DNA from 3 places in the Allobosea sp. 10L417 genome. Region 2 is predicted to be linked to each of the others. Evidence: predicted binding sites of a transcription regulator. Region 2 holds the regulator's gene; each other region holds the start of a gene.
The links. The regulator LexA, encoded in region 2, represses DNA repair genes until DNA is damaged. The targets are predictions, from matches to a motif close to TGTTCNNNNTGTGTTCNG.
Positions count from the first base shown of each region.

Region 1 (7,102 bases), on a different contig from region 2:
GCCGCGGCCCGCCTGTTCGCCGGCCTGCCGAACAGCGCCGGCCTCTTCACCGTGCCTGAGCTCGTGCTGGCGGTGATTGGCGCGCTCTGCCTCGCCATCCTCGCCGTGCCGGCCCTGCTGATCGCGCTGCGCCCGGAGCTTGCGCAGGCGCCGCGGTTCACCAGTTTCGTCATCGCCTGGAACTGGGCCGGCATCGTTTCGGCCAGCCTCATGGCGGTGCCCGCCGCCGTCTTCGCGCTGGGGTGGTCGACACCGGAGCTGGCGCTGGTGCAGGCGGCATTCTTCGCGGCGATCGTGCTGCGCTTGCGCTATTGCGTGGCGCGTGCGGCCTTTGGCCCGGAAGGGCACAGCATCGCGCTGCCGCTGGTCATCGCCAGCATCGTGCTCGACTATGGCGTGATTCGGCTGTTCAGCCTGTTCTGAGCCCGTCTCAGTAGTCTACACCTGCGAGGTAGAGCCCGCAGGACGGCGCGAGGGCGGCGCATTGCGCACGGTCGCGCGCCGCCAGGATCTGGCCGAGCTTCTCCTCGGGCCAGCGTCCCGCCCCGACCATCTTCAGGCTGCCGACGATCGAGCGGACCTGATGATGCAAGAAGGAGCGGGCGTGGGCGTAGACCACGATCTCCGCGCCCTCGCGCCGGACATCGAGCCGGTCGACCGTACGGATCGGGCTGTTGGCCTGGCATTCGGCAGCGCGGAAGGTCGTGAAATCGTGCTTTCCAAGCAGAGACTTGGCGGCGCGGTCCATCGCCTCGTGGTCGAGCTTCACCGGAACGTGCCAGACGCGGCCGCGATCGAGAGCGGGCGGCGCCCGCCTGTCGAGAATGCGGTAGATGTAGTAGCGGCGCTTTGCCGAAATGCGGGCGTCGAAATCATCGGGGACGATCTCGGCGCTGAGCACGCTGACCGGGAAGCGCGCCTTCAGCCGGGCATTGCTCGCATCGCGTACGACGTCGGTCCGCCATTCCCTGTCGATATCGACATGGGCGACCTGATGCGTGGCGTGGACGCCGGCATCCGTGCGCCCGGCGCAGTGCAGCCGGACGGGGTGGCCGCAGAAGGCCTCGACCGCCTCCTCGACGCGCTGCTGCACGGACGGGTCGCTCGCCTGGCGCTGCCAGCCCGAAAACGGCGTGCCGTCATATTCGATGACGAGCTTATAGCGCGGCATCAGAGCTGGCCGCCAAAAAGTGCGAAGCGGTTTTTGGACAACGGCCCGCTCCGTTAAAGCTTGTCGCCGGCCCCGAGCCGCGCGCCGCGCAGGAACTCGGCCCCGCTCATCGGCGCCTTTCCGGCGCGCTGGACCTGCAGCAGCTTCACCGCCCCGACGGCGCAGGCGACGGTGCCCTCGTCATCGAGCAGCGTGCCCGGCTCGGCCGCGCCGCCAGCGCGCGCCGTGCGCAGGATCTTCAGCCGCTCCGGCCCCTTGCCGAGGTCGATCTCGGCGAAGGCGCCCGGGAAGGGCGAGAGGCCGCGCACCCGGTCATGCACCAGTTGCGCCGGCAGCGTCCAGTTCAGCTTGGCCTCGGCATTGGTGATCTTGGCGGCATAGGTGACGCCTTCTTCCGGCTGCGGCGTGAACTGCAGGCCGCCGCGGCCCAGCGCCGCGAGTGCGCGCACCATCAGATCGGCACCGAGGATGCTGAGCTGGTCGTGCAGTTCGCCGGCGGTCAGGTCGGGCCCGATCGGCAGCGTCTCGACCATGGCGACAGGGCCGGTGTCGAGCCCCGCCTCCATCTTCATCACGCAGACGCCGGTTTCGGCATCGCCGGCCATGATCGCGCGCTGGAGCGGCGCCGCGCCGCGCCAGCGCGGCAGCAGCGAGGCATGGAGGTTGAGGCAGCCGAGCTCGGGCAGATCGAGGATCGCCTGGGGCAGGATCATGCCATAGGCGACAACGACGGCGACATCGGCCTGATGCGAGGCGATGATCTCGGCCTGCTCCGGCGTCTTCAGCGTCGCGGGCGTGAAGACCGGGATGCCGAAGCGCTCCGCCGCCTTGTGCACAGGCGAGGGCTTGAGATCGAGGCCGCGGCCGGCCTGCGCCGGGGCGCGGGTGTAGCAGGAGACGACCTCATGCCCCTGCCCGACGATCTCGGTCAGGACCGGCACGGCGAAATCCGGCGTGCCCATGAAAATGACGCGCAAACTCATACGCTCGACTTTACCTCAGCTCCGGCATGGCACCGGAAGAATGAAACAGCCTGCCGATTACGCAGCCCGCTCGCGCTTGGCCGCCTTGGCGAATTTCTTGGTGACGCGCTCGCGCTTCAGCCGCGAGAGATGATCGATGAAGAGCACGCCATCGAGATGGTCGATCTCGTGCTGCAGGCAGGTGGCGAGCAGGCCATCGGCTGCGATCTCCAGCGTCTTGCCGTCGAGATCCATATAACGGACCTTCACCTCTGCGGGACGCTCGACCTCCTCGTAATATTCCGGGATCGAGAGGCAGCCTTCCTCATAGACGTTGAATTCCTCCGAGGACCAGGTGACCTCCGGATTGATGAAGACCTGCGGCTTTCTCGGTTCCGGCTCCTCGCCCTCCTTCGCCTCCGGCTTCGAGAGGTCGATCGTCACCACGCGCAGCGGCACGCCGATCTGGATGGCGGCGAGCCCGATGCCCGGTGCGTCGTACATCGTCTCAAACATGTCCGCGACCAGCGCCTTGATTTCGGGCGTGACAGCCGCGACCGGCTTCGAAACAAGGCGAAGCTGGGCGTCGGGCAGGATGACGAGCGGGCGAACGGACATGGGATTCCAAGGAGAAAGAGCTGTTGAGCCCGGGACATAAGCATTTGTGGGCAAGCGGTCAAACTGTTCCGCTTTCGTTCGCCATTGCTCATCGAATCGGCTAGGCTCGGCGCATGAACGAGATCGCCTTCACCCTGCTGGAGCGCCCGGTGAGCTGGGCCGAAGCCGCCCTCGGCTTCGCAGCCCTGAGCCTTGTGCTCCTGCTCATGGCCGTGATCGCCGGCTGGCGTGGCGGCAGGAGCCGCGCGATTGAGGTCGCGATGGCGGCCGAGCGCGCCCGCGAAATGGACGACAAGGTCGCGGAGATGAACCGCCAGCAGGCGGAACTCGCCGGCCGGATGCAGTCCATGGCCGAAATCCTCTCGACGCGGCAGGGCGATCTTGCCCGGCTCGTAGCCGACCGGATGGACGGGCTTAGCCACAAGGTTGGCCAGGGCCTCGAACAAAATGTCCGCCAGACCACCGAAAGCCTCGGCAAGCTGCAGGAGCGGCTCGCGGTCATCGACACCGCCCAGAAGAACCTGACCGACCTGACCTCCGAAGTGGTGACGCTCAGGGACGTGCTCGCCAACAAGCAGGCGCGCGGGGCCTATGGCCAGGGCCGGATGGAAGCGATCGTCCGCGACGGCCTGCCCGCCGCCTTCTTCACGTTCCAGCCGCAGCTTTCGAACGGGCGCCGGCCGGACTGCCTCGTGACCCTGCCGGGTGACGGGCGCGGCCTCGTCATCGACGCCAAGTTCCCGCTGGAGAGCTTCACGCTGCTGCGCGAGGCACGCGGCGACGACGCACGCAAGGCCGCCGGCCAGCGCGTGCGCAGCGATGTCGGCGTGCATGTGAAGGATATCGCCGAACGCTATTTCCTGCCCGGCGAGACGCAGGATGTCGCGCTGCTCTTCGTTCCGTCGGAATCGATCTATGCCGACCTGCACGAGCATTTCGACGATGTCGTGCAGCGCGCGCACCGGGCGCGGGTGATGATCGTCTCGCCCTCGCTGCTGGCGCTGGCGATCCAGCTGATGCAGTCGCTGGTGCGCGATGCGCGCATGCGGGAAGAGGCGCAGGTCATCCAGACCGAGGTCGGCAAGCTGCTCGACGACGTCCGCCGGCTGGGCGAGCGGGTCGACAAGCTCGATACCCATTTCCGCCAGGCGCAGGACGATGTCGGCCAGATCAAAACCTCGGCCGGCAAGGTCACCAGCCGCGCCGAGAAGATCGGCGCGCTCGATTTCGAGGACGAGAAAAGCGAGCCCAAGCTGCCCTTCGCCAAGGGGCTGGAGCTGAAGGCCGCGGCGGAGTGATCAGCCGCGGCTGAGCACCGCCGAAAGCTCAGGTTTCACGTTCAGCGTCTGGAAAACGACACAGTAGCGCTCGGTGAGCTTGAGCAGCGTGTCGAGCTTCTCCTGCGGCGCGTCGCTCTCGACGTCGAAGAAGAGGCGGATGGCCTGGAAGCCGACCGGCGCATCCTTGGCGACGCCGAGCGTGCCACGGAAATCGAGATCGCCCTCGGCCCGGACGACGCCCTTCTTCAGCTCGATCTCGAGGGCGGTGGCTACCGCCTTCAGCGTCACACCGGCGCAGGCGACCAGCGCCTCCAGCAGCATGTCGCCGGAGCAGAGCTCGGCGCCCGAGCCGCCTGAGGCGGGATGCAGGCCGGCGAGCGCGATAGCCCGGCCCGTCTCGACCTTGCAGGCGATGCGCTGATCGTCGAGCTCGCCATGGGCCTTGAGCGTGATGACCGCAGCCTCAGGATTGGTGCGGTATTCGTCCTTGAGAGGAGCCTGCAAGGCACGCAGCGCGGTGACGTCCATCATCGTGATCCTTCTGAACCGGTCAGCCGGCTTGTAGCCGCTTCAGGCCGCCGCCTCCACCTGCGGCACGGCGGGCTGGCTTTCCTTTTCGAGCGCCCGGCGCAATTCGCGACGCAAGGTGACGAAGCCGACGGAGCCCTCCTCGCGCGGACGCGCCAGCAGATTGTCGAGGTTGAAAGCGACCGGCCCCGGCTGCCGCGGCAGGACGAGGATGCGATCGGCCAGGCGCAGGGCCTCCTCGACGGAGCCCGTGGCGATGACGACGGCGGGGCGCGCTTGCATACAAAGTTCCGGCAGGAAGGCGGTGAGCCGAACGCGCGCATCGGCATCGAGCGCCGCAAAGGGCTCGTCGATCAGCAGCTGCCGCGGTCTGACCAGCAAGAGGCGGGCGATGGCGAGCCGAAGCAGCTCCTCGGGCGAGAGCGCAGCGGGCCGCTGCTTCGCCTGCCCGGAGAGGCGGAGGCGAACCAGCACATTGGCGATCAGGCCCTCGCGCTCGAACGGCGTCACATTCGGGAGGACAAAAGCCAGGTTCTCGGTCAGATCGAGCCAGGGAAAGAAGCGCGGCCGGGCGCAGAGCAGGCCGATCTCAGTCGTCGGTATCGCCGCTTCCTCATCGCCCCGCAGACCGGCGAATGCTCGCAGCGCCGCCCCACGCACCTCCGGCGCACCGAGCAGGGCGACGACCTCGCCAGCCCTGGGGCGCGGCGGAGCGTATTCGGGAGAGCGGGAGAAATCGTGAAGAGCGGCCGACATCGCTGGCTCCATCCATAACAAGGCGGAAGGAGCGCAGACGGCATCGGGCCGTCCCGTCGTTCCCGCGCTTTAGCTGCATTTGTTTCGCGCCCGCAAGCTGAGGCTCAAATCGGCGCGTGTCCTCTTCTAAGGTCCGATTGTCCTTTTTGTCAAACGATACTCACCGCCACATGCCGGCATTTTCGGCCGCCTTTTCCTGATGCGGGGCCTCGTCGCGCAAGGACGCGCATCCGCCTTTCAGGTCCGATCGTTCTGCTTGTCAAACAACACAATCACGACCGTCAATTGGCCAATCACCAGGAAGCATCCGTGGATTTTAACCCTCTCGTCCCCTTTCCACGCGTGCTAGAACAGCCCCAGACGACGGAACCGTGCCCACGTGACAGCCTCCTCCACAACGCCCACGCTCGCCCTCTCCGACATGTTGCACGACCCGGAGGCGGGCATCGCGAAGCTGTTCGAGGCGGCACGGCGCAAGGACAAGGCGGAGAAGCGGCAGTTGCTCGTGGCCGGGCTGCGGCAGTTGCTCGACGACGGCCGGGTTTCGGCCAAGGCAATCCTGACGGGTCCGCGCGGCGGCCTCGCCTGCGCGCACCGGCTCTCGGCGGTGATGGATGCCGTCGTCATCGGGCTGCACAAGGCCGCGGCCTCTTATTTCTATCCGGCCGACAACCCCTCGCAATCGGAACGGATCGCGGTCGTTGCCGTCGGCGGCTATGGCCGCGGCACGCTGGCGCCGGGCTCCGACGTGGATTTGCTCTTCCTCTTCCCGCACAAGCAGACGGCCTGGGGCGAGAGCGTGGTCGAATCCATGCTCTACCCGCTCTGGGACCTGAAGCTGAAGGTCGGCCATTCCGTACGCTCGATCGACGATTGCGTGCGCGAAGCGCGGGCGGACATGACGATCCGCACGGCCTTGCTGGAAGCGCGCTTCCTGGTGGGCGACCGGGCGCTGTTCGACGAGATGACTCGTCGCTTCAATGCCGAGGTGGTGGAGGGCACGGCCGCCGCCTTTACCGAGGCGAAGCTCGCCGAACGCGAGACGCGGGTGCAACGGGCCGGCGCCTCCCGCTATCTGGTCGAGCCGAACGTCAAGGACGGCAAGGGCGGGCTGCGGGATCTCAACACGCTGTTCTGGATCGCCAAATACTCCTACCGCGTCGACGACGTGCGCGAGCTGGTCGCGGCCGGGCTCTTCGACGAGGACGAGCTGCAGATGTTCCAGCGGTCGGAGGAATTCCTCTGGCGCGTGCGCTGCTGGCTGCATTTCATCACGGGGCGCGCCGAGGAGCGGCTCTCCTTCGACCTGCAGCGCCAGGTCGCCGCCGCCATCGGCTATGTCGGCCGCAGCGGCCAAGCCCCCGTCGAGCGCTTCATGAAGGCCTACTTCCTGATCGCCAAGGATGTCGGCGACCTCACCGCCATCGTCTGCGCCGCGCTGGAAGCGCGCCAGCAGAAGCCGCGCGCGACGCTCTCGCGGCTGTTCGACACACTGGCGAAGCGCAAGCGCGAACGCTCCCTCGGCCATCGCGACTTCAAACTGACGAGCCAGCGCCTCAACGTCATCGACGACAGCGCCTTCGAACGTGATCCGGTCAATCTGCTCAGGCTCTACGAAATCGCCAGCCGCGAGGATCTCGCGATCCACCCCGGCGCAAGCCGTCTGGTGACGCAATCGCTGAGGCTGGTGACGCCGGGCTTGCGCAACGACCCGGAAGCCAACCGCATCTTCCTCGAAATCCTCACCGCCCGGCGCTCGCCGGAGGTTGTGCTGCGTCGCATGAACG
Region 1 covers NZ_JBFTJP010000011.1:54,276-61,377, reverse strand. Annotated here, with positions in the region: gene AC1DE3_RS22775 (hypothetical protein) at 1-423, shown strand, start outside; gene truA (tRNA pseudouridine(38-40) synthase TruA) at 431-1,171, opposite strand; gene fmt (methionyl-tRNA formyltransferase) at 1,225-2,154, opposite strand; gene def (peptide deformylase) at 2,212-2,751, opposite strand; gene AC1DE3_RS22755 (DNA recombination protein RmuC) at 2,865-4,049, shown strand; gene AC1DE3_RS22750 (OsmC family protein) at 4,050-4,559, opposite strand; gene AC1DE3_RS22745 (ATP-binding cassette domain-containing protein) at 4,602-5,315, opposite strand; gene AC1DE3_RS22740 ([protein-PII] uridylyltransferase) at 5,737-7,102, shown strand, end outside.
Region 1: the regulator LexA is predicted to act here: its motif matches at 2,816-2,833, upstream of AC1DE3_RS22755 (DNA recombination protein RmuC).

Region 2 (7,102 bases):
CCAAGGCGACGCTCGCCGCGCTCGTCAAAGCCTCGAATGCGTGAGGCCGGCATGACCGACATCCTCGCCAAGATCGAAGCCTATAAGCGCCAGGAGATCGCGGCCGCCAAGGCCGCGGTGCCGCAGGCCGAGATCGAACGCCGTGCCCGCGCGGCCGCCAAACCGCGCGGCTTCGCCGATGCGCTCGCCGCCAAGCTCGCGGTCGGCAAGCCGGCCCTGATCGCCGAGATCAAGAAGGCCAGCCCGTCCAAAGGGTTGATCCGCGCCGATTTCGACCCGCCTTCGCTCGCCCGCGCCTATGCCGCCGGCGGCGCTGCCTGTCTTTCGGTACTCACCGACGCGCCCTCCTTCCAGGGCCAGCCGGAATTTCTGACGCAGGCGCGCGAGGCCTCCGGCCTGCCGGCGCTGCGCAAGGATTTCCTCTACGAGCCCTATCAGGTCTACGAAGCCCGCAGCTGGGGCGCCGACTGCATCCTGATCATCATGGCCGGCGTCGACGACGACACCGCCCGGGCGCTGAACGAAGCCGCTCGCGATCTCGGCATGGACGTGCTCGTCGAGGTGCATGACGACGCCGAGCTCGACCGGGCACTCAAGCTCGAAAGTCGGCTGCTCGGCATCAACAACCGCGACCTGCGCAGCTTCCACGTCGATCTCGCCGTGACCGAGCGGCTGGCGCCGCGCGTCCCGGCCGACCGCATCGTCATCGGCGAGAGCGGCATCTTTGCCCATGCCGACATCGCCCGTCTCAACAAGGCCGGCGTCAACAGCTTCCTCGTCGGCGAGAGCCTGATGCGGCAGGCGGACGTCACAGCGGCGACGCGGACCCTGCTGACCGGCCAGGCTCAAGAGAACGCGGCGTGAGCCGGCTCAGCCATCTCGACGCCCAAGGCCAGGCACATATGGTCGATGTCGGCGACAAGGCCGAGACGACCCGCATGGCAGTAGCCGAGGGCAGCGTCGTGATGGCGCCGGAGACGATTGCGATCGTGCGCGACGGCAATGCTAGGAAGGGCGATGTGCTCGGCACGGCGCGCCTCGCCGGCATCATGGCCGCTAAGCGCACGCATGAGTTGATCCCGCTCTGCCACCCGCTGCTGCTCAGCAAGATCGGGGTCGATCTGGAGATCGACGAGGCCCTGCCGGGCGTGCGCGTGCGCGCTGAGGTGAAGATGAAGGGCCAGACCGGCGTCGAGATGGAGGCGCTCACCGCCGTGTCCGTCGCCTGTCTCACCGTCTACGACATGGTCAAGGCAGTCGACAGGGCGATGCGGATCGAGAATATCCGGCTCCTGCACAAATCCGGCGGCCAGTCCGGCGACTACGAGGCGAAAGCCCGCTGATGGCGCTCACCCCGGTCCCCGTCGCGCGCAAGGCGCTGCTCAACAGCATTCCGGGACCGACCGGAGCGGAGACCCTCCCGCTCGCGCAATGCGCATGGCGGGTGCTCGCAGCCGATCTGAAGGCGCTCAGAACCCAGCCGCCCTTCGCCAACTCCGCCATGGATGGCTACGCCGTGCGTGCCGACGAGATGGCCGAAGATGCCACACTCGCCGTGATCGGGGAGTCCGCCGCCGGGCGGGCCTTTGACGGTACGGTCGGGCCGGGCGAAGCCGTACGGATCTTTACCGGCGCGCCGATGCCTGATGGTGCCGACACCATCCTGATCCAGGAGGACGCCGACGGCGTCGGCAGCCCCACGATCCGCGTGCGGGTGCCCCCCGCCAAAGGCAAGTTCCTGCGCCGGGCGGGGCTCGATTTCCGCGAAGGCGACGCCCTGCTGTCGGCCGGACGCGTGCTCGACAGCGCCGCACTCGGGCTCGCCGCCGCGATGGGCCATCCCTCGCTGCCGGTCCGGCGCAAGCCGCGCGTCGCGATCCTGGCGACCGGCGACGAGCTGGTGGCGCCGGGCGAGCCTGTGGGGCGCGACCAGATCGTCGCCTCGAACTCCTTCGCGCTCGCCGCGCTGGTCGAAAAGGCCGGTGGCACCGTGCTCGATCTCGGCATCGCCCGCGACGACCATGCCGATCTCGCCAACAAGATCGGCATGGCGCGGGCTGCCGATGCCGACGTGCTAATCACGCTGGGCGGCGCCTCGGTGGGCGCACACGACCTCGTGCAGGAGGCGCTGACCCGCGCCGGGATGTCTCTTGGCTTCTGGAAGATTGCCATGCGGCCGGGCAAGCCGATGATGACCGGTCGGCTCGGCCGGATGGTCGTGGTCGGGCTTCCCGGAAACCCGGTCTCCTCGATCGTCTGCGGCCATCTCTTCGTGCTGCCGCTGATCGAAGCCCTGCTCGGCATGGCCGGCGCCGATCGCGACCGCAGCGTCCCCGCCCGCCTCGGCAGCGACCTGCCGGGCAATGACGAGCGTGAGGATTATCTGCGCTCGGAGCTGGCGCTGACGCCCGATGGTTGGGTTGCAACGCCTTTCGATCGGCAGGATTCCTCCATGCTCGGCACATTGGCGCGGGCGCAGGCGCTGACGATCCGCCCGGCCCATGCTGCGCCCGCCAAGATAGGCGACCTCTGCCGTATCCTGCCGCTGCGGTAGACGGGCGCTCTCGCGCGACCGGGTTGCGGAACACAAGGCGAACAGTTATGGTGTTCGTGATTTGTTTCGAATCTACGCTTTTCCGGGGCCGGCGGGATCATGCTGACACGCAAGCAACACGAACTCCTGCGCTTCATCCAGGAACGCTTGCGTGAGAGCGGGGTGCCGCCCTCCTTCGACGAGATGAAGGACGCGCTCGATCTGCGCTCGAAATCCGGCATCCACCGGCTGATCATGGCGCTGGAGGAGCGCGGCTTCATCCGCCGCCTGCCCAACCGGGCGCGTGCGCTCGAAGTCATCAAGATGCCCGATGGACTCGGTACGCCGCAGCAGCGGCCGCGTTTCAGCCCTGCGGTCGTCCAGGGCGGGCTCGGCACGCAGCCCAATCTCGGCAAACCCCGCCCCACCGCCGATGAGGACAGCCGCTCTTCGATCGCGATCCCGGTCATGGGCCGCATCGCCGCCGGCACACCGATTTCGGCCATTCAGAACCGCAGCCACACCGTCTCGTTGCCGCCCGACATGCTCGGCTCCGGCGAGCATTACGCGCTCGAAGTACGTGGTGACTCGATGGTCGAAGCGGGCATCCTCGACGGCGACACCGTCATCATCCGCAAGCAGGACTCGGCCAATACCGGCGATATCGTCGTGGCACTGATCGACGACGAGGAGGCCACACTCAAGCGGCTGCGCAAACGCGGCTCCTCGATCGCGCTCGAAGCCGCCAATCCCGCCTATGAGACGCGTGTGCTCGGGCCGGACCGGGTCAAGATTCAGGGCCGCCTCGTCAATCTGATGCGGCGTTACTGAAGCCGTTCGACCTCGGCTTCGCCATCGGCGGAAGCTGGCGGAATGCTGATGCTCGTTGCAGCGGGCGCCGCCAGACGGGGTTCGCGTCGGCGGCTCCACGGCCGATCGGCCGCGCTGGGCTCTGAGATGCGGCTGCTCCATCCCGACGCCGTGCGGTAGAGCGAGGTCGCGCCGTCGCGTGACAGTCCCATTCGCTCGATCAGCCGGGCCTTGCAGGCGCCGCTCCAGGGAATGGCGGTGACGACGAGGTCGGCCCGCAGGCAATCTTCGATGATCGCCAGCCGGTCGCGCGTGTAGGAAATCATGCGCTTGTCGGCCGTTTGCGCAACACAACCCAGTTGATCGCAAGCGATGCCGGCGCGCAGCGTCGGATCGTCCGGCGAGCGGCTGTCGCCGTCGGCACTCAGCCATTGCTGCAGCACGAAGCGGCTGGGCTTGCCGGCGACCGCAAGGCGTCCATCGAGGCCCCGCACAGCAAGCCCCGAGCCGTCGCGTTCGATCAGGATTTCCGGCCGCTCCGGCTTTCCGGCGATGGCGACGCCGAGCACGATGGGGACCGCCGCCAGCCAGCGCCAGGCCGTGGTCCACAGCGTCAGCCAGAGCAACGCCAGCACGAAGCAGGTCAGCACGGCCGGGCTGAAGGCGGCGATCATCACGGTGGAATGGTCGATGCTTGCGACCCAATGCGCCACCTTGAGCACGACATCCGAAGCCAGCCCCATCAGCGCCCAGGCAGGCCAGTCCAGCCCGAAGGGATAGGCGAGCACGCCGAACACCGCCGCAGGCATCACGAACAGCGAGACGAAAGGCAGTGCCATGGCGTTGCCCAGCAGGCCGAAAGGGTTGAAGGTCTGGAAGTGATAGGCCCCGAAGGGCGCTGTTGCGGCCGTCGCCAGCAAGGTGGTGACGACGATGCCGAGCGCCGCTGCCCAGACCGGCCCGAGCGGCCATGGCAGGCTCGGGGGCGGCTCCGTGCGTTTTCGGCTCTCCCAGCGTTCGGCAAAGGCGATCAGGGCCGCAACCGCGCCGAATGACATCTGGAAGCTCGGTCCGAGCAGCGCCTCCGGCTCGCGTAGCAGCACGATCATGGCTGCAAGAGCGAGATTGCGCATGCTCAGTGCAGCACGATCGACAAGGATCGCGCCGAGCATCACCAGCGTCATGATCAGCGAGCGTTCGGTCGCGACGTCACTGCCTGAAAAGATACAGTAGGCGGTCGCGCCGAGCATCGCCGCGACGGCCGCGATCTTCTTGATCGGCCAGAGCAGCGCGGCAGTCGGGGAGAGCGCCAGTAGGGCGCGCACCAGCCAGAAAATCGTCCCGGCCGCGAGAACCATGTGCAGGCCTGAGATCGAGACGATGTGGTAGATTCCGGCGGCACGCAGGTCATTGTTCGTCGCCTCGGTGATCAGGCCGCGCTTCCCCGTGACAAGGGCGGCAGCGACCGCCCCGCCCTGCCCGCCGCCTACTTCGGCGATGCGCCGGGTCAAGGCGTTGCGGGCCCGGTCGATCGTGACATCGACGGCAAGGCGCGTCGGCATTGGGTGCGGCGCGGGCGCCGACGCGATCTTGCCTGCGATACTGCCGACTGCGCCGATGCCGCGGAAGAAGGCATCGCGCGCGAAATCGTAGCCGCCCGCCCGAGCTGGCCCCGGTGGAGGCAGGAGCCGCGCCGTCGCCGCGATATGATCCCCCGGAGCGACCGAGCCGGCGCGGATATTGACGCGCACGCGCCTTGGACGCTCCGCGGCCGGCATTCCGGCGAATTCCGTTAACAGCAGGACAATGCGGGCGCCGTTGTCGCGTGCCTCCACGCTCTCGACGAAACCCGTCACCTTGCCGATTCGCGGCCGCTCCAGCATCGGCGCGGCGATATCGGCCGTCCGCCAGACGCCGGCGGCAAAACCCGCGAAGGCGGCGGCCGCCGCCAGACAGGCCATCGAGGCGAACCGACGGGTTCGCAGCGCGAACGCGAAGATCGCGCTGAGCGCGAAGCCGGTCAGAGGCGCCCACAAAGCCGGCTCACGATCTGCCGCGAAATAAAGCAGGATGCCGACGCCCGTCGCCACAGGCAGCCATAGGAACGGGCGGCGACGCTCCGCCTCCAATTCGAGCGCCTGACCGAGCCGGGCCTGCCAGTGGTTGAACCAGGCTTTGAAGCGAACGGAGATCAGCCAGGGCGCGAGCAGGCGCAAAGGCAACGCCTCGGCTCGCGCGCCGCGCGGCATGTCCTGCCCCGGCGGCCCCGGCTGCATTCTCCGCCCCTCCCCCGCCGGCGCAGCAATTTGACCGCTTAACCTTTCCGGCCAAGCCATGTTACAGGGCGCGCGCCGGTTGTCATGTCATGACCTGCGCCATTTCCCTGTCTTGCCCCGGACGGCTCGTGCCGCCCGGCCGGAGTTGCCTTCCATGAGCAATGCCGTCGTCACGCGCTTTGCGCCCTCGCCCACCGGTTTCCTGCATATCGGCGGAGCCCGCACGGCGCTGTTCAACTGGCTCTATGCCCGCCGGCAAGGCGGCAAGATGCTGCTGCGCATCGAGGACACCGACCGCGAACGCTCGACCGACGCAGCCATCGCCGCGATTCTCGACGGGCTGGAATGGCTCGGCCTCGATTGGGACGGCCAGACCGTCTATCAGTTCCAGCGTGCGGCGCGCCACCGGGAGGTCGCCGAGCAGATGCTCGCCGCCGGCAGGGCCTATTACTGCTATGCCAGCCCGGCCGAGCTCGAGGAGATGCGCGAGAAGGCGCGCGCCGAGGGCAAGCCGCTGCGCTATGACGGGCGCTGGCGTGATCGCGATCCGTCGACCGCGCCGGAAGGCGTGAAGCCGGTGATCCGCCTCAAGGCGCCGCAGACCGGCGAGACCGTAGTCAATGACGAGGTCCAGGGCCGCGTCGTCTGGCAGAACGAGAATCTCGATGACCTCGTGCTGCTGCGCTCGGACGGCACGCCGACCTATATGCTCGCCGTCGTGGTCGACGACCATGACATGGGCGTGACCCATGTCATCCGCGGCGACGACCATCTCACCAATGCCGCCCGCCAGACGCAGATCTACGATGCGCTCGGCTGGGACGTGCCGAGCATGTCGCATATCCCGCTGATCCACGGTCCCGACGGCGCCAAGCTCTCGAAGCGCCACGGCGCGCTCGGCATCGATGCCTATCGCTCGATGGGCTATCTGCCGGCGGCACTGCGCAACTATCTCGTGCGGTTGGGCTGGAGCCATGGCGACCAGGAAGTCTTCTCCACGCAGGAGATGATCGACGCCTTCAATCTCTCCTCGATCGGCCGTTCGCCAGCCCGCTTCGACTATGCCAAGCTCGAGAACCTCAACGGGCTCTATATGCGCCAGTCGAGCGACCAGGAACTGCTCGACGCGCTCAAGGTCATCCTGCCGGAGATCGGCCCTGCCCGCGGGCTCGGCCCAACGCTGTCGCCCGAGCTCGAAGCGCGTTTCCTCGCAGCGATGCCCGGCCTCAAGGAGCGCGCCAAGACGCTGGTCGAGCTGCTCGACAGCGCCTTCTATCTCTATGCCCCACGCCCGCTGCAGCTTGACGACAAGGCCAAGAGCCTGCTCGACGAAGCCGCGCGCCAGCGCCTGCCGCAGATCGCGGAGAAGCTCGCCGCGGTCAGCGACTGGTCGCCGGCTCCGCTCGAAGCGGCCGTGCGGGCCTATGTCGAGGAGACCGGCATCAAGCTCGGCCAGGCGGCGCAGCCGCTGCGCGCCGCGCTG
Region 2 covers NZ_JBFTJP010000007.1:46,746-53,847, forward strand. Annotated here, with positions in the region: gene trpD (anthranilate phosphoribosyltransferase) at 1-44, shown strand, start outside; gene trpC (indole-3-glycerol phosphate synthase TrpC) at 52-864, shown strand; gene moaC (cyclic pyranopterin monophosphate synthase MoaC) at 861-1,343, shown strand; gene AC1DE3_RS17600 (molybdopterin molybdotransferase MoeA) at 1,343-2,554, shown strand; gene lexA (transcriptional repressor LexA) at 2,654-3,364, shown strand; gene AC1DE3_RS17610 (ComEC/Rec2 family competence protein) at 3,358-5,619, opposite strand; gene gltX (glutamate--tRNA ligase) at 5,774-7,102, shown strand, end outside.

Region 3 (7,102 bases), on a different contig from region 2:
AGGGCTGAACCAGGCGATCATGATGGCGCTGGCCATGGTCGTCGTCGCCTCGATGATCGGCGCCAAGGGGCTCGGCGAGATCGTCCTGCTCGGCTTGCAGCGGGCCGATCCCGGCCTCGGCTTCGTCGGCGGGCTCGCCATCGTCCTGCTCGCCGTGCTGCTGGACCGGATGGCGCAGGCCGTCCTCGTGTCGCGGCGGCAGGGTGGCTGATTGTCGGGAGCCGGGCGAGGAACGCTCGGCGCTTCGTCCGCGACAAGCCGAGCCGGCCACGCTATGAGCTTGCGCGCGCCGTTTCGGCGCGGGCTTTGAAACGCGCAAAGGCTACGGACGATGAATGCGACGGCCGCACTGACGATCGTTCCGCCGGACGCGCCGCTGCGGGGCAGGGTGGTGCCGCCCGGCTCGAAATCCATCACGAACCGTGCCTTGCTCGTGGCGGCGCTGGCCGGAGGCACGAGCCGGCTGACCGGCGCCCTGAAGAGCGACGACACCCGCTACATGGCGCAGGCGGTTCGCGCGATGGGCGTCGCGGTCGAGGAGCCTGATGCGACCACCTTTGTCGTCGCCGGAACCGGCCGGCTGCAGCCGCCGGCCGAGCCGCTCTTCCTCGGCAACGCCGGTACTGCGACACGCTTCCTGACCGCAGCCGCCGCGCTGGTCGACGGCACCGTGATCGTCGACGGCGACGAGCACATGCGCAAACGCCCGATCGCGCCGCTGGTCGAGGCGCTGCGGACATTGGATGTCGCGGTGACGGCTCCGAGCGGTTGCCCCCCGGTTAAGGTCCAGGGGCAGGGGAGCTTCCCCGCCGGACGCGTGGAGATCGATGGCGGCTTGTCCAGCCAGTATGTGTCCGCCCTGCTGATGGCGGCGGCCTGCGGGCGTGGGCCTGTCGAGATCGCCTTGACGGGCAAGGAAATCGGCGCCCGCGGCTATATCGATCTGACGCTGGCGGTGATGAAGGCCTTCGGAGCGAAGGTTTCACAGCCGGATCCGGCGACATGGCGGGTGGAGCCCACCGGCTACAGGGCGGCCGACTTCCTGGTCGAACCCGATGCCTCCGCCGCCACCTATCTCTGGGCGGCCGAGGTGCTGACCGGCGGCGCTATCGATCTCGGCGTCGCCCCCTCGGCCTTCACCCAGCCCGATGCCGCCGCGCACAAGGTCATCGCCAGCTTTCCGAACCTTCCGGACGTCATCGACGGCTCGCAGATGCAGGATGCGGTTCCCACGCTCGCCGTGCTCGCGGCCTTCAACCGGCGGCCGGTTCGCTTCGTCGGGATCGCCAATCTGCGTGTCAAGGAATGCGACCGGGTGTCGGCCTTGGCGCAGGGGTTGTCGCGCATCCGGCCGGGCCTCGGCGTGGAGGAGGGCGACGATCTTCTGGTCGCGTCCGATCCGGCCCTCACCGGACAGACCCTTCCAGCGCGGATCGACAGCCATGCCGATCACCGCATCGCGATGAGCTTCGCACTGGCGGGTCTCAAGCTCAACGGCATCACCATCCTGGACCCCGCCTGCGTCGGCAAGACCTATCCCGGCTATTGGCGGGCGCTGGTTTCGCTCGGCGTCAGGCTGGAGGGCGACCTGCCATAGCCCTCCGACGGTTCGTCTGCGGCGACCGCCGGGCGCCGCGATTCGATAGGGGAAAACCACTTGAACAAAACGAGAACATCATTGATAATGCCTTAATCGGCCGATAGGGTTCGGCTCCGGTCAAGCGGCCGGTTTGTGTGAAGTGCGCAGGAAGTGGAGCCTGTCATGGCTGGTAGCGTCAACAAGGTCATTCTGGTCGGCAATCTCGGGCGCGACCCCGAAGTGCGCCGCCTCGGCAGCGGCGAGCCTGTCGTCAATCTGCGTATCGCCACCTCCGAGACCTGGCGCGACAAGCAGAGCGGCGAGCGCAAGGAGCGCACCGAGTGGCACTCGGTCGTGATCTTCAACGAGAACCTGGCGAAAGTGGCCGAGCAGTACCTCAAGAAGGGCTCGAAGATTTACATCGAGGGTCAGCTCCAGACCCGGAAATGGCAGGACCAGTCCGGCGTGGAGAAATACACCACGGAGATCGTGCTGCAGCGCTTCCGCGGCGAACTCACCATCCTCGACAGCCGCCAGGGCGGCTCGGATGAGTACAGCGAGGGCGGCGGTGGCGGCGGCTACGTCGACGATCGCTCGGGCGGCGGTGGCTCCTTCGGCCGCTCCGGCGCGATGGGCGGTGGCGGAGCTTCGCGCCAGCCGGCCATGCCCGGCGGCGGTGGCGGTGGCCGTTCCTCGTCGACCCATCTCGACGACGATATTCCGTTCTGATGTGCGGTACATAGGCGCGATGCCCTCCCGCACGCCGTGGTTGGGTCAGTCGAGAGACACGTTGTAGCTAGCAGCCAGGACCCCGCGCAGTTCGTCCCAATCGGCGTGAGCGAGGTGCGGAATCCCCACAGCCCCACGATAGGGCGCCTTCAGACCTGTTGAAGTGGAGATGTGAACTACGGGGCCGGGCGGCAAGAGTGCCTTTTGGGCAGCGATGCGCAAGGCTGCCAGACCCGCGGCCGACGCCGGCTCGCTCCATAGACCGTCGAGCGCCAAGGCAGCCTGGGCATCCGCAATACTCCGATCGTGAACCGCAACAGCGTGCCCCCTGGACCGATGCAGTGCGGCTATTCCACGAAAGCCGCCGCGGGCGGAGCCAATACCGTGAGCAATGGTTTCGACCGGCTCGAGGGTACTGGACGAGCCGCTGGCGCAGAACCGGCCAAGGGCATCCGATCCCTCGGGCTCGGCGGCGATCAAGATAGGCTCTTCCGTCGCCAGGCCCAGTGCCTTGAGCTCGGAAAAGCCTTTGCCGATCCCGAACAGCAGCTCGCCGTAGCTCGTCGGTACGGACACTGCGGCAGGTACTCGTCCGAGTTCGAGGAAGAGTTCATATGCGATGGTCTTGTAGCCCTCTGGGCCGAATGGATGGCCGGTATGGGTCGGGGCCGTGTTGCCAATCAGATACCAACCCGGCTGGCGCGACAGGACATCGAGGAGCGGCCACCGCGCCGTGCGTGGCATCGCGATCACGGCGGCACCATAGGCGCGCATCTGTCGTGCATGGGCCGGCGAAACCGCGTCGTCGCAAAGCACGATGCATTTCAGACCGGCGCGTGCCGAGTAGGCCGCGGCCGAAGCGCCATGATTGCCGGATGAAGAGATGACCGTGCCAAGGGCGCCGGCGGCGGCAGCAGCGCTGACGGTGCAAAGGCTCAGGCGGTCCTTGTGACTCCAGCTCGGATTGGCGCTCTCGTCCTTGACGAAGAGCTCGGGCAGGCAGGCCCAAGCGGCCGCCCGCGGCGCAGAAACCAGCGGCGTCGCGCCCTCGCCGCAGGACAGGCCGGGCAGGAGTGGCGGCAGGAGCGGCGCCCAGCGTTCGAGGCCGCTGCCGAAGCGTGGCGCAAACAGGTCGCCTGCAAGTCGCTCGTAGGCGTAGCCGACCTCGTAGGGATAATGGAACGGCTCGGCGCCGGTCTCGTCGATATGAGCGACGAACGGAGGAACCTGCGGATAGAGCGGGCGCCGAACGCCATCGGACATCGAGATCAGGGCGTCGGCCAGGGATGGCGATGTGGTGACCCAGGACGGCACAGCCGCCTCCGGGCCACGATCGGCGAAGCGGTCCATTCTTGCCTCAGCGCAGCGGCAGGGCGTAGATCTGGCCGCCGCGCGTCCAGAGGTCGTTCTGGCCGCGTTCGAGGCCTATGCGCGAGCCCTTGCCGAGATTGCGCTCGAAGATCTCGCCATAGTTGCCGACGGCGGCGATCATCCGGGCGACCCAGCGCTCGTCGAGACCGAGCGCCTTGCCGAGGCCCGGCTCGCTGCCGAGCAGGCGCTTGACGGCCGGCGGGCCTTTCGCGGCAAGTTCTGCCGCATTGGCGGAGGTCACACCCATCTCCTCGGCCTCCATCAGCGCGAAGACCGCCCAGCGGACGATGTCGTAGAATTGCTCGTCGCCTTTTCGGATTGCGAGCGCTGTCGGTTCCTTCGACAGGCGTTCCGGCAGCAGGACATAATCGTCGGGCCGTTCGGCCTTGAGCCGCATGCCGATCAGCGGTGTCGAGTCGTTGCTGTAGGCATCGCAGCGGCCGGAAAAGAATGCATCCTCGACCGCATCGAGCGTGGCGACCGTCACCGGCGAGAAGGTCATACCGTTCGTGCGGAAATATTCGGAGAGGTTGAGTTCTGAGGTACTGCCCTGCTGGACGCAAATGGTGGCGCCGCTGAGCTGCCTGGCGCTGGTGACGCCGAGCTTGCGTGCGACGATGATCGCCTGTCCGTCATAGAACCAGATCGGCGCGAAGCGCAGGCCGAGCTGGGCCTCGCGAGTCAAGGTCGCGGTCGCCGTCCGCGAAAGCACGTCGATCTCGCCGCTCTGCAAGGCGGTGAAGCGCGTGACGGTGGTCGTCGGGACGAAATCGACCTTGGTCGCGTCACCGAGGACGGCTGCGGCTACGGCGCGGCAGAGATCGGCATAGATCCCGGTCCATTTACCCTCGCGGTCCGGCATGGTGATGCCCGGCGTGCCCTCGGAGGTGCCGCATTTGAGAACGCCACGCTGCTTCAGCGCGTCGAGGTGCGGCCCTGCGGCAGCAGGTGGAAGCGATGAGAGCAGCAGGCCTCCCGCAAGCGCCGTGGTCTTGATGACACCCCTGATCATTCGCCCCTCCATTCTTGGTCGGTTGAGACTAGGCAGGGCAAGGCTATGCGTCCAATATCAGCTGACGCGGACTTGATAACGAAAGCTGATAGATATGCAGCATCGACAGATCGAAGCCTTCGCCGCCGTCATGACCAGCGGCAGCGCGTCGCGTGCAGCCGAATTGCTCAGTGTCACCCAGCCGGCGATCAGCCGCTGCATCGCCGAGCTGGAACGCGAACTCGGCTTTGCCCTGTTCGACCGGGTTCGCAGCCGCATAGTTCCAACATTCGAGGGGCGGATGTTCTTCCGCGAGGTCGACAGCCACTTCCTGGCGATGGCGAAGCTGGAAGCGGCGGCCGCCCGTATCCGGGAGTTTGGAGCGGGTGAGCTCAAGATCGCGAGCTTGCATTCGCTGGGAGGGCGGCTAGTGCCCAAGGCGCTGGCCCTATTCCAAAGGGCGTTCCCGAAGATCAACGTCACCTTGCAGGTGCAATCGTCCAGCCAGGTCAGGGACCTCGTAGAATCGGGGCAGTTCGACCTTGGGCTGTGCTCGGAAGAGGTCGATCTCAATGGTGTCGAGCATCAGCATTTTGCCGATTACCGGATGGTCGCTGTGCTGTCGCACGCTCATCCTCTCGCGTCCCGGGCCGTGATCCGACCGGAGGATCTGCATGACCAACCCTTCCTCCAGCTCGATTTCGACGAACGCCTGTCACGAGATCTCCACGCCGCATTCGCCGCCGTGCATGCGAAGCCGCGCGTCGTCGTGGACGCGGAGTATTCAGCTACGATCTGCGCGCTGGCCTCGGAGGGGGCGGGGATCGGCCTCGTCAACCCAGCGGCGATCGCCGGGCTGGATCGCTGGGGGGTCAGGGTGCTGCGCTTCGAGCCTGCGCTGCATTTCCGCAAGCATCTTGTTTTCCCGCCGGGGCGCCCGCGGCCGCAGCTTGTGCGCGACTTCCTTGGGATTTTGGCCGAGGTAAGGAACCGTTTTACGCTTCAGCTCGACAACGCATGACAAGGGCCAGTTCCAGACATTGGGCGATCGCCGCGAAGCGGACGCTCAGGATCAGTTTCGCCGGTCAGATGACGGCCCATCTCGGACCCACGCGGCGGGCCCTACCGAACACGCGACGATGCTCGTGCCGACGTGTTCGATTGCATTGAGCGGTTCCACAATGCCGTTCGCAGGCACTCGACCATCGGCTACATCAGCCCGGTCGAGTTCGAACAGAAGGTGGGGTTAGCCTAACGCCCTGTCCACGAAACGGGCAGCAGGCCACTACGAACATCCCGCTCTCCTCAGGCTCGAATTTCGCCGCAGCCCTCTCAAGATTGCCGCGCTAGGCTTTGCCGCGCCGGAGCTCGGAGAGAGTGTACCAGACGACCGCCGCGAAGATCACTGCTCCACCAACGATCGTCGCGAAGGGCGGCGGCTCCGCGAAGAGGAGCCAGACCCAGACCGGCGTCATGACGACTTCGGTCGTGCCGATCAAGGCCGATTCCGCCGGCGGCAGGTGCCGTGCGCCGATGATGAAGAGCACCAGCGCGATCGAGAAATTGGTCGCTCCGAAGGCCGCTAGCACCACGAGGTTATGGGCATCGAGCGAGCTCCAGGAGCTGAACGGCGCGAAGAGCAGGAAGGTCAGCACCGCGCTGATGAAGATCGGCGGCATCGCCGGAAGGTCCGGGTCCAGCCGCGGGATGACAATGACGAAGGCGAATGTCACCGTCATCAGCAGGGCCAGCAGGTCGCCGATGATGCGACCCGCGCCCAGCGAAGCCGAGATGATGATTCCGACGCCGATGAGGCAGGCGAGCCCTGCCGCCATCGTCCGCAGGACGATGCGCTCCTTCAGGAGCAGCCAGCCGAGCACGGCGGCGATGAAGGGCGCAGTCGCGTAGATCACTGCGACATTCGCCACGCTGGTCATGTAGTAGGCGCCGATGAAGGCGGCCTGGCTGATCGTCTGGAACGCGATCAGGGCCAGCCCGGTCGGCCCGAACGCCTTTTTCCAGGCCCGGCGCGTCCTGGCGCCGCCGAACATGGCCATGGGGACGATCAGGAAGAGGGCGGCAAACAGAGCTCGCCAGGCGATGGCGGTCAGGGCATCCGTCGTCAGCAGGCGCGCATAGATGCCGCTGGCGCTCCAGGCCACGGTCGCGGCGAAGACGAGCAGGACGCCACGGGAATGTGCGGTCGAAGAAGAGGTTTCGCTGGTCAAAGTCGCACGCATGGCAGGATCGGGCAGCACCGCTCGCATATCGGGCTCCGTCGCGGAATATCATTCCGCGAATAGCGAGATGTTGGCAGGAACATGCCAACCTTCTCGCGTGGGTGGCTTCGCGTCGTTGAAGGGGCGCTCCTGCGCTTGGAGAAGGGCTACTCCGCTTGCGTCGGTCAATTCCCACATCCTAGGATCGGCTGA
Region 3 covers NZ_JBFTJP010000002.1:868,275-875,376, forward strand. Annotated here, with positions in the region: gene AC1DE3_RS10275 (ABC transporter permease) at 1-211, shown strand, start outside; gene AC1DE3_RS10280 (3-phosphoshikimate 1-carboxyvinyltransferase) at 332-1,597, shown strand; gene ssb (single-stranded DNA-binding protein) at 1,763-2,308, shown strand; gene AC1DE3_RS10290 (threonine synthase) at 2,354-3,658, opposite strand; gene AC1DE3_RS10295 (amino acid ABC transporter substrate-binding protein) at 3,666-4,691, opposite strand; gene AC1DE3_RS10300 (LysR substrate-binding domain-containing protein) at 4,786-5,691, shown strand; partial or broken gene AC1DE3_RS10305 (IS3 family transposase) at 5,794-5,925, shown strand; gene AC1DE3_RS10310 (DMT family transporter) at 6,017-6,910, opposite strand.
Region 3: the regulator LexA is predicted to act here: its motif matches at 1,658-1,675, upstream of ssb (single-stranded DNA-binding protein).